DNA from 4 places in the Methylorubrum sp. POS3 genome. Region 3 is predicted to be linked to each of the others. Evidence: predicted binding sites of a transcription regulator. Region 3 holds the regulator's gene; each other region holds the start of a gene.

Evidence for each region. Region 3 encodes LexA, which represses DNA repair genes until DNA is damaged. Its sites were predicted from a motif close to TGTTCNNNNTGTGTTCNG; they were not measured.
Region 1: ruvC (crossover junction endodeoxyribonuclease RuvC) is a predicted target of LexA. The motif match lies at 2,091-2,108, and genes of this name have one in related genera.
Region 2: uvrA (excinuclease ABC subunit UvrA) is a predicted target of LexA. The motif match lies at 1,374-1,391, and genes of this name have one in related genera.
Region 4: OWC43_RS22860 (DUF3072 domain-containing protein) is a predicted target of LexA. The motif match lies at 1,783-1,800, and genes of this name have one in related genera.

What each region holds. Positions count from the first base shown of each region.
Region 1 covers NZ_JAPRBT010000001.1:1,715,964-1,719,697, forward strand. The annotation lists gene OWC43_RS08160 (YbhB/YbcL family Raf kinase inhibitor-like protein) at 1-259, shown strand, start outside; gene OWC43_RS08165 (NADPH:quinone oxidoreductase family protein) at 374-1,351, shown strand; gene ruvC (crossover junction endodeoxyribonuclease RuvC) at 1,481-2,047, opposite strand; gene OWC43_RS08175 (YceI family protein) at 2,235-2,852, opposite strand; gene ruvA (Holliday junction branch migration protein RuvA) at 2,954-3,571, shown strand; gene OWC43_RS08185 (DUF3572 domain-containing protein) at 3,680-3,734, opposite strand, start outside.
Region 2 covers NZ_JAPRBT010000001.1:3,342,699-3,346,432, reverse strand. The annotation lists gene OWC43_RS15490 (methyl-accepting chemotaxis protein) at 1-340, opposite strand, end outside; gene OWC43_RS15485 (cupin domain-containing protein) at 682-1,128, shown strand; gene uvrA (excinuclease ABC subunit UvrA) at 1,470-3,734, shown strand, end outside.
Region 3 covers NZ_JAPRBT010000001.1:4,006,662-4,010,395, reverse strand. The annotation lists gene OWC43_RS18450 (hypothetical protein) at 156-782, shown strand; gene OWC43_RS18445 (DUF1236 domain-containing protein) at 779-1,027, shown strand; gene lexA (transcriptional repressor LexA) at 1,221-1,949, shown strand; gene OWC43_RS18435 (ComEC/Rec2 family competence protein) at 1,943-3,734, opposite strand, start outside.
Region 4 covers NZ_JAPRBT010000001.1:4,904,654-4,908,387, forward strand. The annotation lists gene OWC43_RS22845 (MATE family efflux transporter) at 1-51, shown strand, start outside; gene OWC43_RS22850 (DUF937 domain-containing protein) at 213-1,004, shown strand; gene OWC43_RS22855 (Flp family type IVb pilin) at 1,017-1,235, opposite strand; gene OWC43_RS22860 (DUF3072 domain-containing protein) at 1,524-1,769, opposite strand; gene OWC43_RS22865 (branched-chain amino acid aminotransferase) at 1,880-2,767, opposite strand; gene OWC43_RS22870 (MarR family winged helix-turn-helix transcriptional regulator) at 3,022-3,534, shown strand; gene OWC43_RS22875 (response regulator) at 3,534-3,734, shown strand, end outside.

The DNA.
Region 1 (3,734 bases), 2.3 Mb from region 3:
CCTTCCCGAGGGCGCCTTCGCGAGCCCGGCAGGGGAGGGCACCCGGCACGATCTCGGCCGCAACTCGTTCCTGAAGGACGGTTGGCTGCCGCCGGACCCGCCGACGGGGCATGGCCCGCACCGCTACCTGTTCCAGGCCTTCGCGCTCGCCCGCACCCCCGATCTCTCGGCCGCGCCGGGCCGGAGCGCGCTGCTCGACGCGCTCAACGGCAACGTGATGGCCAAGGGGATGCTGACGGGCACCTACGAGCGGACCTGACAGCTTGCGCGACGCCCGCCCCAATGGGCATGAGGGGGGCGTCGAGGCGTTCCGTCGCGCGACCGGACAGGGATGCGTCGGCACTCGCGAAAGTGAGGCGGAGAGCGGAACGGTATGAAGGCCCTGATGTGCACCCGGCTCGGCGGGCCGGAGGATCTGTCGATCGAGACCGTGGCCGATCCCGTGGCCGGGCCCGGCGAGGCGCTGGTGCGGGTGCGGGTGGCCGCGCTCAACTTCTTCGACACGCTCATCATCGCGGGCAAGTATCAGGTGAAGCCCGAACTGCCCTTCTCGCCCGGTGGGGAGGCCTGCGGCGTCGTCGAGGCCCTGGGGGCGGGCGCCGAGGGGTTTTCCGTCGGCGACCGGGTGATGGTCCATCTCAGCCACGGCACCGCCCGCGAGCGCATCGCCGTGCCGGTGGCGCGCCTCGCCCGCGTGCCGGAGGCGGTCTCCGACGCGGTCGCCGCGGGGCTCTCGATCACCTACGGCACCACCCTTCACGCCCTGGCGGATCGCGCCCGCATCCAGCCCGGGGAGACGCTGGTGGTGCTCGGCGCCTCGGGCGGGGTCGGGCTCGCGGCGGTGGAACTGGGCAAGCTGCTCGGCGCCCGCGTCATCGCCTGTGCCTCCTCGCCGGAGAAGCTGGAGATCGCCCGCACCCACGGCGCCGACGACGTGATCGATTATCGGGCGACCAATCTTCGCGAGGAACTGCGTCGGCTGACGGGTGAGCGCGGCGTCGACGTCGTCTACGACGCGGTGGGCGGGGATCTGGCCGAGCCGGCGATGCGCGCGCTCGGCTGGAAGGGCCGCTTCCTCGTGATCGGCTTCGCGGCCGGGGAGATCCCGAAATTCCCGCTCAACGTCATCATGCTCAAGGGCATCGACGTGCAGGGCGTCCATTGGGGCGCCTTCGTCGAGCGCGAGCCGGCCCAGCACCAGACGAACCAGGCGCAGCTGCTCGCCTGGGCGGCGGAGGGCAAGCTCACCGTGAAGGTGCACGGCACCTACCCGCTCGAGGCCTATGCCGAGGCCCTCGGGATCCTCAAGCGCCGCGAGGCGACCGGGAAGGTGATCCTTCAGATCGGCTGACGCGCGGTCGCTTGCGCAGTCGAGCGCCCAGGCCGTCATGGGTGTCGAGAGGGCAAGGTTCTGACAGGATGGCAGGGTTCCACCCTGCACCCGCGAAAGGGCTCGCCTTTCGAGACCCCGGATTCGGCGTCAGCTTTGCCGGGCGAGCGCTGCCGCGATGCGCGCCGCGCCCGGACCGCCGCCCGTGGGTACGGCGTGGCGCCGGTCGATCGCGGCGCGACCGCGATGGCTCGCATGGGTGATCGCGATGGCGAGGGCATCGGCCGCGTCGGCGATTTTGAACTCGGCTTTGGGCAGCAGGAACCGCACCATCGCCTGGATCTGGACCTTCTCGGCATGGCCCGAGCCGGTCACGGTCTTCTTGACGAGGTTGGCGGCATATTCCGCCACCGGCAGCCCGGCCAGCGCCGGCACCAGCAGGGCGACCGCGCGGGCATGGCCGAGCTTGAGCGTCGCCTGCGCATCCTTGTTGACGAAGGTCTCTTCCACCGCGACCTCGTCGGGGGCGTGGTCGGCGACGATGCGGGTCAGCCCCTCGTGCAGTTCGCGCAGGCGCAGCGCCAGGGGCAGGTCGCCGTCGGAGGTCACGACCCCGCAGGCTTGGTACGACAGCTTGGTGCCCCGCGCGACGACGAGGCCCCAGCCGGTTCGGCGCAGGCCGGGATCGATGCCGAGGATGCGGACGTCGTCGGTCATCGGGAACCTCCGGTCACGCGCCGCCGTGGCGCGCGACCATCTCGCGCACATATCGTGAACGAACGGTTCCGGCAAACGCTCCCGTCGCCCGATCGGCAACAATCGGATGGCGTGTGACTTGCCTCGTCCCACCCTGTCCCTGATCCCGAGGTGCTGAAAGCAGCCTCGAAGGGGGGTGGGAAGAGGCTCAGTCCACCGCCTTGAATTCCCCTTCCAGCCGCAGCGCCACCTCGTCGCCGAGCACGGGAAGGAAGGCGTTCACGCCGAATTCCGAACGCTTGATCACCGTCCAGCCGTCGAAGCCGACGGTGTAGAGCTTGTCGACCGGGTGCGGCCCGGCCTGATTGAAGGTGGCGTCGAACGAGACGGGTTTGGCCACGCCGCGTAGCGTCAGGGTGCCGTTGACGCGCGCCGTGGTCGGGCTCGTCGGCTCGACCGAGGTGCTGACGAAGGTCGCCTCGGGGAAGGCCTCGACATTGAGGAAGTCCGGCGCCTTCAGATGGGCGTTGAGCTTGTCGTGAAGCGCGTTGACGCTGGCGGTGCCGATCTTGACCGAGAGGCGGCTCTCCGCCGGCTTCTTCGGATCGAGGGTCAGATCGCCCGACACGTCGGTGAACTGGCCGTAATAGGTCGAGTAGCCGAGATGGCTCAGCGACCACGTGATCTTGCCGTGGGCCGAATCGAGCCGGTAGCGCCCGGCCTTCACCTGCATCGGATCCTTGGTGAGCGCGGGCGGGGCGTCCTGCGCCGCGGCGGGAGCCGAGACGGCGCTCACGAGGAAGAGGGCGAGGAGCGTGCGCTTCATGCAGTCACCTTGTCGGTTGGGCCGCGCTGACGGATATGGCGTTCGGGCGGGCGCGGCAACGGAGCCGGGCGCCGATCCGAACACATGATCGGTGGTTCGAAATGATCGGGAAGCTCAAGGGGCTGGTGGATTCCTACGGCGAGGACTTCGTCATCCTCGACGTGAACGGGGTCGGCTACGTGGTGCATTGCTCCGCCCGAACCCTCCAGCGCCTGCCGCCGCCCGGCGAGGCCACCGACCTCGCCATCGAGACGCATGTGCGCGAGGACATGATCCGCCTCTACGGCTTCAAGTCCGACGCGGAGCGGGAATGGTTCCGCCTGCTCCAGACGGTACAGGGGGTCGGCACGCGGGTGGCGCTCGGCGTTCTCTCGGTGCTGGAGCCCGGCGCCCTCGCCAGCGCCATCGCCACCGGCGACAAGGGCGCGGTCGCCCGCGCCCCCGGAGTCGGCCCACGGCTGGCCGCCCGCCTCGTGGCCGAACTGAAGGACAAGGCGCCCGCCTTCGCTCCCATCGATCCGGCGCTCGTGGCGCTCACGGGCGCGGTCGAGGACCGTACCGCGCCCCAGCCGGTGGCGGACGCGATCTCGGCGCTGGTCAATCTCGGTTATCCCCAGGTTCAGGCCTCGGCCGCCATCGCCGCGGCGATGAAGTCCGCCGGCGAGGGGGCGGAGGCCAAGACGCTGATCCGCCTGGGCCTCAAGGAACTGGCCCGGTAGCCGATTTGCCGCCGCGCCCTGCGGGCCGCTGCAAAGGGCATTGAAACCAAGCCCCCGCGCGGCGTTGAGCCAAGGAGGGCGCATGGGGCGTCGAAGCGCCGAGGTGGCTCACAGGCCGTCGTCGAAGGGCGGCGGCTGGAGCCGCTGCCACGCGGCGGCGATC
Region 2 (3,734 bases), 660 kb from region 3:
CCACCGGCTCGGCCGCCGGGGCGATGGCATCGAGCGCGACCAGAAGCGCCGCGCGGGCGCCGTCGGTCAGCTGCCGCTGGGCGGCGAGTTCGGGACCGAATTGCGCGCCCTTCGAGCCGAGGAACAGGGACGAGGCGCCGCGCTCCTTCTGCGCCTCGTGCACGAGGGCGCTGATCCGCGCCGACAGGCCGACGAGCGACTCCATCCGGGCCATCGTCCGGCCCTCCCCGATCCGTCCGTAGGCCGCCTCCCCGGCCACTCCGGCGAAGGCGAGACACGGGATCAGCGCCACGGCGACGATGCGCCCCCGCAACGAGCCGAACATCTTCGGTCCGGTCATGGGCGAACCGGATTGTCCGTGAATGGATGAGTTCAGCATCGCGCGGCCATCGTTCAGTATTTGCGGGATGCGGCATGCGTTCTGTTCGTAAACAATCGGTTGTCTTCTGTATTTATTGATCAAAATTAGGCAATTTGTATAATTTTTGTGCGGCGGGATCATAAATTGGGCGGGCGCGGTATCGCCCTCCGGGCCCTGGGTGGCGGTTCATCCGCCGGTACCAGCCGTCCGGCCTCCGACCGACTCCATCCCCTCGCCCCACCGGCGGAACCCCACGAGACCGGCCGTCTTGGATCGCAGGCTTGCGATACAGGCGCGGCGGCGCGAACCGGAGGACGAGCATGACGGCATCCGACCAGGGACAGAGCGGGGCGGGCGGGCGCTTCGACATCCATGCCATCGCCCGCGGCCTGCCGGAGGAGGCCGCGACGCTCCTCGTCGATGCCTATCTGTCCGACCGCGCGGCGGCGAGCGTCCGGGTCTTCCGCGTCTATCGTCCGACGCCGCCGCATTATCACGCCACCTGCGACGAGGCGCTCTACTGCGTCTCGGGCCGCGGCACCTTCTGGATGGGCGATGCCTCCGGCGAGGCCGAGTTCGGCCCGGGCCATCTCCTGCTGTTCGACCGGGGCACGGTCCACGCCCTGCCGAAGATCCTCGAAGAGCCGCTGGTCTTCCTCTCGGTCGATACCCCGCGCCGGGCGCCGACCGACATCGTCTTCGTGAATCCGGAGGACGGCACGCCGGCGACCTTCATGGCGCGCAATGCGGAGGGCGGCGGGACTTAGAGCATCGGCCCGGACGGGGGTTGCCGGCTCACGGGAGAAAGCCGATGCGGCCTGCGGGTCCGTCACGCCGGCTGTCGGTGCCCCCTGCCCGCACAGCGGCCACGTCCCTGCGGAACCGCCGATCTCGGCCATGCGTCTGCGCGGAGCGGAGTCTGCGGCGCCCGCGCCACCTTGCCGACTTGATCGGCGTTGCCGTCGTACCCGTTCCGTTCTAGTGGTTTCGCGCGGCGCGGAACCCATCTGCGTTTTCGAAACCTGTTCCCGCGCAGCACACCCGCCCAACGCTTCGACGGCGCATCGGCGCGGTGACTTCGGCACGACCGCGAGAGAATTCGTCGCCCATGGCCACAGCCAAAGCCCGCAAAGCCGCGACCGCGGCCGGCAAAGGGGTCGAAACGGAGAAGCAGGCCGATGCCCGCCTCGCCGCCCTGTTCGACGCCGCGGCGCCCTCGGCGCGCGACACGCGCGTGATCTCCGTGCGGGGTGCCCGCGAGCACAATCTCAAGAACGTCGATCTCACCATCCCGCGGGACAAGCTCGTGGTGTTCACGGGGTTGTCCGGCTCCGGCAAGTCGTCGCTCGCCTTCGACACGATCTACGCTGAAGGGCAGCGCCGCTACGTCGAGTCGCTCTCGGCCTATGCCCGGCAGTTCCTGGAGATGATGTCCAAGCCCGATGTCGATCAGATCGACGGGCTCTCGCCGGCCATCTCCATCGAGCAGAAGACGACCTCGAAGAACCCGCGCTCGACGGTCGGCACCGTCACCGAGATCTACGATTACATGCGTCTTCTCTGGGCGCGGGTCGGCATCCCCTACTCGCCCGCCACCGGCGAGCCGATCGAGAGCCAGACCGTCAGCCAGATGGTCGACCGGGTGCTGGAGCTGCCGGAGAAGACCCGGCTCTACCTGCTCGCCCCCGTCGTCCGAGGGCGAAAAGGCGAATATCGAAAAGAAATCGCCGAATTCCAGAAGAAGGGCTTCCAGAGGCTTCGCATCGACGGGGAGTATTACCCGATCGACGACGTGCCGAAGCTCGACAAGAAGCTCAAGCACGACATCGACGTGGTGGTCGACCGCATCGTCGTGCGGGCCGACATCGCCGCGCGCCTCGCCGATTCGTTCGAGACGGCCCTGGAACTCGCCGACGGCATCGCCGACATCGAGTTCGCGGACACGCCGGAGGGCGAGGCCCCGAAGAAGATCACCTTCTCGTCGCGCTTCGCTTGCCCGGTCTCGGGCTTCACGATCCCCGAGATCGAGCCGCGGCTGTTCTCGTTCAACAACCCGTTCGGCGCCTGCCCGACCTGCGGCGGCATCGGCCACGAGATGCGCATCGATCCGGAGCTCGTGATCTCGGATGCGGCGCTCTCGCTGAAGCGCGGTGCGGTGGGGCCCTGGGCCAAATCCACCTCGCCCTATTACGATCAGACGCTGGATGCGCTCGCGCGCCATTTCGGCTTCAAGACCACCGTCCCGTGGTCGACGCTGCCGGCCACGGCCAAGCAGGCGATCCTCTACGGCACCGGCACGGAATCGGTGCGGTTCGACTACAATGACGGCCTGCGCTCCTACTCGGTCAACAAGTCGTTCGAGGGCGTGATCCCGAATCTGGAGCGGCGCTACAAGGAGACCGAGAGCGACGCGAGCCGGGAGGAGATCGGCCGCTTCATGAGCGCCACGCCCTGCGAATCCTGCGGCGGCAAAAGGCTCAAGCCCGAGGCGCTGGCGGTCAAGATCGACCGGCAGGATATCGGCGAGGTGACGGCTCTCTCGGTGCGGGAGGCCCATCGCTGGTTCTCCGAAATCTCCGAAAAACTCACGGACAAGCAGAACGAGATCGCCGTCCGCATCCTGAAGGAGATCCGCGACCGGCTGACCTTCCTGGTCGATGTCGGCCTCGAATACCTCACCCTCGCCCGCGGGTCCGGCTCGCTGTCCGGCGGCGAGAGCCAGCGCATCCGCCTCGCCTCGCAGATCGGCTCGGGGCTCACCGGCGTGCTCTACGTCCTCGACGAGCCCTCGATCGGCCTGCACCAGCGCGACAACGAGCGCCTGCTCGGCACGCTCAAGCGCCTGCGCGATCTCGGCAATTCGGTGATCGTGGTCGAGCACGACGAGGACGCGATCCTGCAGGCCGATTACGTGGTTGATGTCGGGCCGGGCGCGGGCATCCACGGGGGCGAGATCATCGCCCAGGGCACGCCGCAGGAATTGCTGAAGGACCCGGCCTCGCTCACCGCCAAGTACCTCACCGGCGAGCTCTCGGTGCGCACCCCCAAGGTCCGGCGCGATCCCGGTCGCGGCATGCTCACCGTGGTTGGCGCGCGGGGCAACAACCTCAAGGATGTCACGGCCAAAATCCCGCTCGGCACCTTCACCTGCATCAGCGGCGTGTCGGGCGGCGGCAAGTCGACCCTCGTCATCGACACGCTCTACAAGGCGGCGGCCAAGCGCCTGAACGGCGCGCTGGAGCATCCCGCGCCCTTCGACGCGATCGAGGGGCTGGAGCATCTCGACAAGGTCATCGACATCGACCAGTCGCCGATCGGGCGCACGCCGCGCTCGAACCCGGCGACCTATACGGGCGCCTTCACCCCGATCCGC
Region 3 (3,734 bases):
CCAAAAGCGCAAAAACTGAGCATTGACGGAACGCTTTCTACGCACTGGCCGTTGCGAGGCCGGTTTCCGCGCCGTGCGTGGCGTCGGGTAGAGGACAGGGACCACGATGAGCAAGTTCTTACGCAGCACGGCCACGGCGGCCATCCTCGTACTCGGTGCGGCGACCGCCTTGGCCCAGGGCGGCGGCGCTGGCGGTGGGGCTGGCGGCGGAGCCGGTGGTGGCGCGGGCGGTGGTGCTGGTGGCGGCGCAGGCGTCGGTGCTGGTGGTGCCGGCGGCGGGGCTGCCGGTGGCGGAGCCGGCGGCGCGGGCGGCGGAGCCGGTGGCGGCGCGATGCGCGGCGGTGAGGCCGGCGGCGCGGGCGGCGCCGGTGGTGCCGGCGGCGGGATGCGCGGTGGCGATTCTGGCGGTTCTAGCGGAGCCGGTGGCGCAATGCGGGGTGGTGAGCCCGGCGGTGCGGGCGGTGCGACCCGCAGCGGTGCGCCGGGCGAGAAGGGTGCACGCGGTGGTCAGAACGCCGGCGAACGCGGCGGCCAAGACGCGGCGGGTGAGCGTGGTGGCCGCGACGGTGCCGAGCGGGGCGGCAGGGACGGTGCCGAGCGCGGCGATCGCAACGGCCGCGATGGTGCCGAGCGTGGCGACCGCAACGGTCGCGATGGCGCCGAGCGCGGTGATCGCAATGGTGCCGAGCGGGGTGATCGCGGTGGCCGTGACGGCGCCGAGCGCGGTGACCGCGGTGGACGCGGCAACGTCTCCGAGGCTCGTGGCGCGACGCGGAGCTTGAATACGACGCAGCGCACCGAGTTCCGCCAGTCGATCACCAGCACCAACGTCCGGTCGGTCAGCAACGTCAATTTCTCGCTGAACGTGGGCACGGCGATTCCGCGGTCGGTCTCGCTGCACCCGCTCCCGCCGACGATCCTGACGCTGGTCCCGGCTTATCGCGGATTCCAGTTCATTCTCGTGCGGGACGACATCGTCATCATCGACCCGGACACCTACGAGATCGTCGACGTCATCCCGGGCTGATCCGACTTCAATAGCCGATCAGGGCGGCGGGGCTTCGGCTCCGCCGCCTTTTTTTATGCCGTCCACGCAGCGCATCGACAGCATCACACGGCCAAGCCGGCACTTGCAGAACAGGATAGGAACGTCTAGCCTGTTCGCGATTTGTTTTCCACGATCCGGCGGCGGCTATGCCGCACGCGACAGCAGGTGCCGCATGCTGACCCGCAAGCAACTCGAACTCCTTCAATTCATCCAGTCACGGATGCAGGAGAGCGGCGTACCTCCGTCGTTCGACGAGATGAAGGATGCTCTCGACCTGAAGTCGAAATCGGGCATCCACCGGCTCATCATGGCGCTCGAGGAGCGGGGCTTCCTGCGTCGGCTGCCGAATCGAGCGCGTGCCCTCGAAATTCTGCGGATGCCGGAGGCACCCGCCGCCAAGCCAGCTGTTCCGACAGCCGAGCTGCGCCGCTTCACGCCGAGTGTGGTCGAGGGCGGACTTGCCGGTAAGCCGGTCGCGCCGAAGGCTCCTCTGCTGCAAGCGCAGGACGGCGAGGGCCGACCGGTCATCGTGCCGGTGATGGGCCGCATCGCCGCCGGTACGCCGATCTCGGCGATCGAAAGCCAGAGTCACACGATTGCGATGTCGCCCGATTTTTTGGCCGGTGGTGAGCATTACGCCCTCGAAGTCCGCGGTGACTCGATGATCGAGGCCGGTATCCTCGACGGCGACTTGGTGGTGATCCACAAGCAGGAAACCGCCAATAACGGCGATATCATCGTGGCCCTGATCGACGACGAGGAGGCGACGCTGAAACGCCTGCGCCGTCGCGGCTCCTCGATTGCGCTCGAGGCGGCAAACCCTGCCTACGAAACCCGGGTTCTCGGACCGGACCGGGTCCGCATCCAAGGCAAGCTCGTCAGTCTCGTGCGCCGTTACTGAAGCGAGTCCATCTCCGTAACGCCGGGATCTACGGCTGATCCTGTCTCTGGTGAGGCTGGATTGGTCGCTGGCGCCACAGCGACCGGTCGAGCTTGCCAAGGCTGTGGCGTCTGACTGCTACGGGCCGTGACAATCTCGGGATGGGGTGCCCCAAGCCGGATCGCTGTCGCTCCGTGTGTTTCAAGATAATTTTTGTCGATTCTCAGGGGTGCGCGACAGTTCGGTGGCGGCCTCAATCGGCTGATGAGGATATCGGCACGGGCGCAATCTTCTTCAAAGGCGCGTTTGTCGAGCACCAGCGCGACCGTCCGTCCATCGAAGGTGGTCATCGTGCAGCCGAGTCTGTCACAACGAGGTTCGGGGCCTCCGTTGAGAGAGGCGGCCGAGCGAGCATCACCGTCGGCTTTCAACCATTGTTCGAGCACGAAGGTCGGCGGACGCCCGAGTACAGCAAGGCGTCCATCCGTCCCTCGGATCGCCGCTCCGGCGCCGTCGCGATCGATGTAGAGGTCGAAGCGCGCCGGTGTTGCAGCGGCGGCAAGGCCGATTGCTGCGGGCAAGATAGCGAGCCCGCGCAGACGTGAAACCGGCAAGGTCGCGAGCAGCAGGGCTAGCGCCAGCAGCACCAACGCGCCAGCGCCAAACGCCGGGAGTACGACCGTCGATTGGCCGAAGCCCGTGATCCATTCCGAGATGTCGAGCATCCCGCGAACGGCGAGGCCCATGACCCACCAGACCGGCCGGTCGAGGGCAAAGGGATAGGCGATCATCCCCAGGACCGCGGCGGGCATCACCGCGAGCGAGACGAGCGGAAGCGTCAGCGCATTGCCAATGAGGCCGAAGGGCTGGATGGTCTGGAAATGGTAGGTCGCGAAAGGCGCTGTCGCAAACTGAGCAACCAACGTCGTCGCGAGCGTGCCGACGCCGACAGCCAGACATCGTGAGATGATACGCAACAGCGCTGAATCGCGCTCCCGTCGAAACGACGCTCCATCGAGGAGGGGCGCACAGGCGATCAGTCCGGCCACGGCCGCAAACGACATCTGGAAGCTCGGACCAAGCAGCGCTTCAGGTTCACGGGCGAGGGCGAGGATCGCGGCGAGGGCAAGATTGCGCATGCTGAGCGCCGGCCGGTCGACCAGAACCGCGCCCAACATGACCAAGGTCATGATGAGAGCACGCTCGGCGGCGACGTCCCAGCCGGAGAAAGCGCAATAGGCGGTCACGCCGACCATCGCGGTGCCGGCCGCTATCTTCTTGATGGGGAAGGCAAGGGCAAGGATCGGTACCAGGGCGAGGCCGGCCCGGACCAACCAGAACACCACGCCGGCCGCGAGCACCATGTGCAATCCGGAAATGGAAACGACGTGATAGATACCGGCCGCCCGTAATACGCGGTTGGTCTCCTCCGTAATTAGGCCGCGCTTGCCCGTCACGAGCGCCGCCGCGACCGCGCCGGCCTGACCACCGATCGCGTCCGCGATGCGCCGAGTCAGGTGATTGCGGGCCTCGTCGATCGAGGCCGCCATTTTGAGCGCGAACGGAAGGGGGATCGTTCGCGGTGCGATCTCCACCTTGCCGCTGAGCGAGCCGACCGCACCGATGCCCCGAAAATATGCATCACGGGCAAAGTCGTAGCCACCCGGCCGGGCCGCTTCCGGGGGCGGGAGCAAGCGCGCTGTGGCGCGGATCGTATCGCCCGGCCGCACGGACTGCCCGGCCTTGTATGAAACGCGGACCCGGCGTGGCTGAGCCGCCGCGGTGAGGTCGCCGAAGCTCTCGACA
Region 4 (3,734 bases), 900 kb from region 3:
CCCGATACGGCAGGCTCTTCTCCCGCGCCCTCGAGCGGAATGCCGATCTAACGGGCCGATTTGGTCACACGAGAGGGGCTTTCCCAGCCGAAATCGACACGGAAAACGGTCGGCGGCTGGTCAGGGTCGATCCGATGCGACACACTTCCCTGCGAATGCGGCCCGTCGGGCCTCTTCGCGAGGCGGCGTGAGGCGTCCCGACCATGTACACGATGTTCGATATCCTCCAGGGCCAGAGCGATGCGAACGTGCGCGCGTTCGGCCAGCAATTCGGGCTGTCACCGGACCAGACCCGGCGCGCCATGGAGGCCTTGATGCCCGCCCTGACCCTCGGCCTCCAGAGCCAGGCGGGAGCGGATCCGATGGGGTTCGGTCGCCTGTTCGGCCTCGGTATGCCGGGCGCCGCATCCCGACCCTCCACACCTCCGGACCTGATGTCGGGGATGTTCGGTTCACCGATGCTGGCGCAAGCGGTGATCCAACAGGCCGCGACCGCGAGCGGCGTCGGCGCACAGGCCTTGCGTCAGATGTTGCCGATGATGGCCGGGATGATCGTGGCGGGGATCGTCCACCTCGTTCTCAACCCGCCCGCCAGCCCGGCGGCGGAGCCGGCGCAGACCCCGCCGAACTTCGGCAATCTCTGGGCCGATTGGCTGAACGGGCTGACCGCGGCAGCCTCGGCTCAAGCTGCACCCACGCCTCCGGCGCCCCGGCCAGCGCCAGCCCGCCCGCAGCTGCGCCAGGAGCCGAAACAGAGTGCGAATTCGCAGACGGACGCCACCAAAGCGTCGATGGAGGTGATTTCGCAGATGTTGCAGACCGGTGCGGAGGTCCAGGAGCAGAACGTCAAGGCCATGCGCGATGTCTTCGACGCCTTCTGGAGTCCGAAAGAGGGCTCCGCCGCCCCGGGCGACGCACAGCCGAAACCGGTCTCGGAGGTAGCGCCCAAACCGAACGCGCCCACCAACTCGTCCGGCCGGCGCAAGCCAGGGACGCGCAACTGAGCCCACAGGTCGCTACTGGGCAAGCGTGTAGTATTTCACGATCGAGTCGAACATGTCGCCCATCGCCTTGCCGAAGAGGGTCATGCAGGTGACCACGCTGGCGGCCATGACGGCGGTGAGCAGGGAATACTCGATCATCGTCGCGCCATCGGTCTCCCGCGCGAGCCGGGCGACACCGGCACGCAGCCGGACGGCAAGGAGAGCAGCGCGCTCGGTCGAGATCAGACGCACGGCGAATCGGTCCGAAGGCGTGACAGTTTTGGCAGCCTATCGGGTCAACGTTGCGACGAACTTAAGATGACCGCTGAACTTACGGCGGCGCTTCTGAAAATGGTTCGGTGCAACGATTCAAATCATACGATCCGGACAGCCTCCGGCAACCTCACCGCTGGCTTGGCAATGGCATGATACGTTTCGTATCTGCCATCGCGAGGATCGATCCAGCACTCTGCCAAGTCATGACAGCGCCATGCTTAGATGCGCGTCAGAGGAACCGGGCGCTCAAAACGGAGGCGGTGGTCACGCCTTTCCCGTCTCCTGCCTCAGCGCGTCAATACGCTTCGAGGCTTCGGCCTTACCGAGATCGGGCTCGAACGCCTCCGGGGATTTGGCCTGCTCGGACAGCGTCTTGAGGTAGGACGCCTGAGCCCCCGTCATCGGCTCGCCGCCGGTGGTCCACTCGTCCGGATCCTTGATCCGGTTGGACTCGTCGGTCGGATCGACCTTCGGATTCTCGGCCTGAGTCTCTTCGGTCTTGCGCGTCATGCGACACCCTTCTTGTTCATGGAATGTTCCATGGGACTGTCGGGGAAACGCAGGGCTTCGAGCAGGGTTCCGGCGGGAGGGCGCAGCATCGTGCGCCCTCCACAGGATCATCAGGCGGCCGCTGCGCGGGGCTGCACCTCGGCGCTGTAATCGTCCATCAGCGTCTTGGTCAGCTCGGCCGGCGTGAAGCGGTAAGGGCCGATCTCGGAAACGGGAGTCACCTCCGCCGCCGAGCCGGTGATGAAGCACTCGGTGAAGCCGGTCATCTCATCGGGCCGGATGCGGCGCTCGATCACGCGGATGCCGCGGCGCTTGGCGAGTTCGATCACGGTCTGGCGGGTGATGCCATTCAGGAAGCGATCGGCCTGGGGCGTGTGGATCGCGCCGTCCTGAACGAAGAACACGTTGGCGCCGGTGCATTCGGCGACGTTGTCCTCCCAGTCGAGCATCAGCGCGTCGGCATAGCCCTTGTTCTCGGCCCGATGCTTCGAGATCGTGCAGATCATGTAGAGACCCGCCGCCTTCGAGGTCGAGGGCGCGGTGCGGGGATCGGGCCGCCGGTAATCGGCGAGATCGAGGCGAATGCCCTTCATCTTGGTCGCCGGATCGAAATAGCTCGGCCATTCCCAGGCCGCGATGGCGAGATGGATCGTGTTCTTCTGCGCGGCCACACCCATCATTTCGGAGCCGCGCCATGCCACGGGGCGAAGATAGGCGTCCTGCAGGCCGGACGTGGCGAGCACTTGGGCCTTGGCCGCCTCGATCTGATCGACCGAGTAGGGAATCTCGAAATCGAGAAGCTGAGCCGAGCGGCGCAGGCGCTCGGAATGCTCGCGGCTCTTGAAGATACGCCCGCCATAGGCCCGTTCGCCCTCGAACACCGCCGATCCGTAATGAAGGCCGTGACTCAGCACATGGATCTTCGCCTCGCGCCACGGCACCATGGCGCCATCGAACCAGATCGTGCCCTCGCGCTCGTCGAACGGGATGACGGACATCGCTGAAACATTCCTCTGCGCGGCCGCGCGCGGGCCGCGAGGTCGCATGATTCAAGGCTGGGACCGGCGCACGACCGCAGGAATACGGCGGGGGTGACGGGTGCCGGGCGGGTTGACGGGTAGCAACGAGGCTGAGATATGTCAACAACACTGACTTATCTGGCCCGGGCCGTCCGCCCCGCGCTCCGACGGAAGGCTTCGACGACGTGACCCGCGTGATGACGAGAGGCACAGAAACCGTACGCGAGGCGGAGATGCGTATTGAGGCAGCACCTGCCCGCGACAGCGATGATTTGATCGAGCTCCTGTTCTTCGCCTATCGCGATTTCGTCGGTGATCCCGATCGGATACTGGCCGAATACGGTTTCGGGCGGGCCCATCACCGGGTACTTCATTTCGTCGATCGCTATCCGGGCCTCACCATCGCCGAACTGCTCGACATCCTGCGGATCACCAAGCAGAGCCTGAACCGCGTGCTCAAGGACCTGATCGATCAAGGCTATGTCGAGCAGCGCACCGGCACCAGCGACCGGCGCCAGCGCCTGTTGTTCTGCACGCCGACGGGGCGCAGCCTCACCGCCGATCTGACCCGGGTCCAGGTGCGCCGCGTCGCCCGCGCCATCGAGGAGCCGGCGGAGGCCGAAGGTAGGAACGGCCGGGAGGCCCGGATCGCCTCCGCCCAGGGCTTCCTGCTCGCGATGATCGAGCCGGGCGACCGCCCCGCCGTGCGTCGCCTCATGGCGCGCCGCGCCGGGATGCGGGCCTGATGTCGGTCGCACCCGTCGAGGGGACGGCTGCGAAAGCCCGGGCGGAGCTTCCCGATCACGCCCCCCATATCCTGATCGTCGATGACGACCGGCGCCTGCGCGAATTGCTCGCTCGCTTCCTGTCCGAGCAGGGATTTCGCGTCACAGCTGCCGCGAGCGCGGCGGAGGCGCGGACGCGGGCGCAATGCTTCGTATTCGAC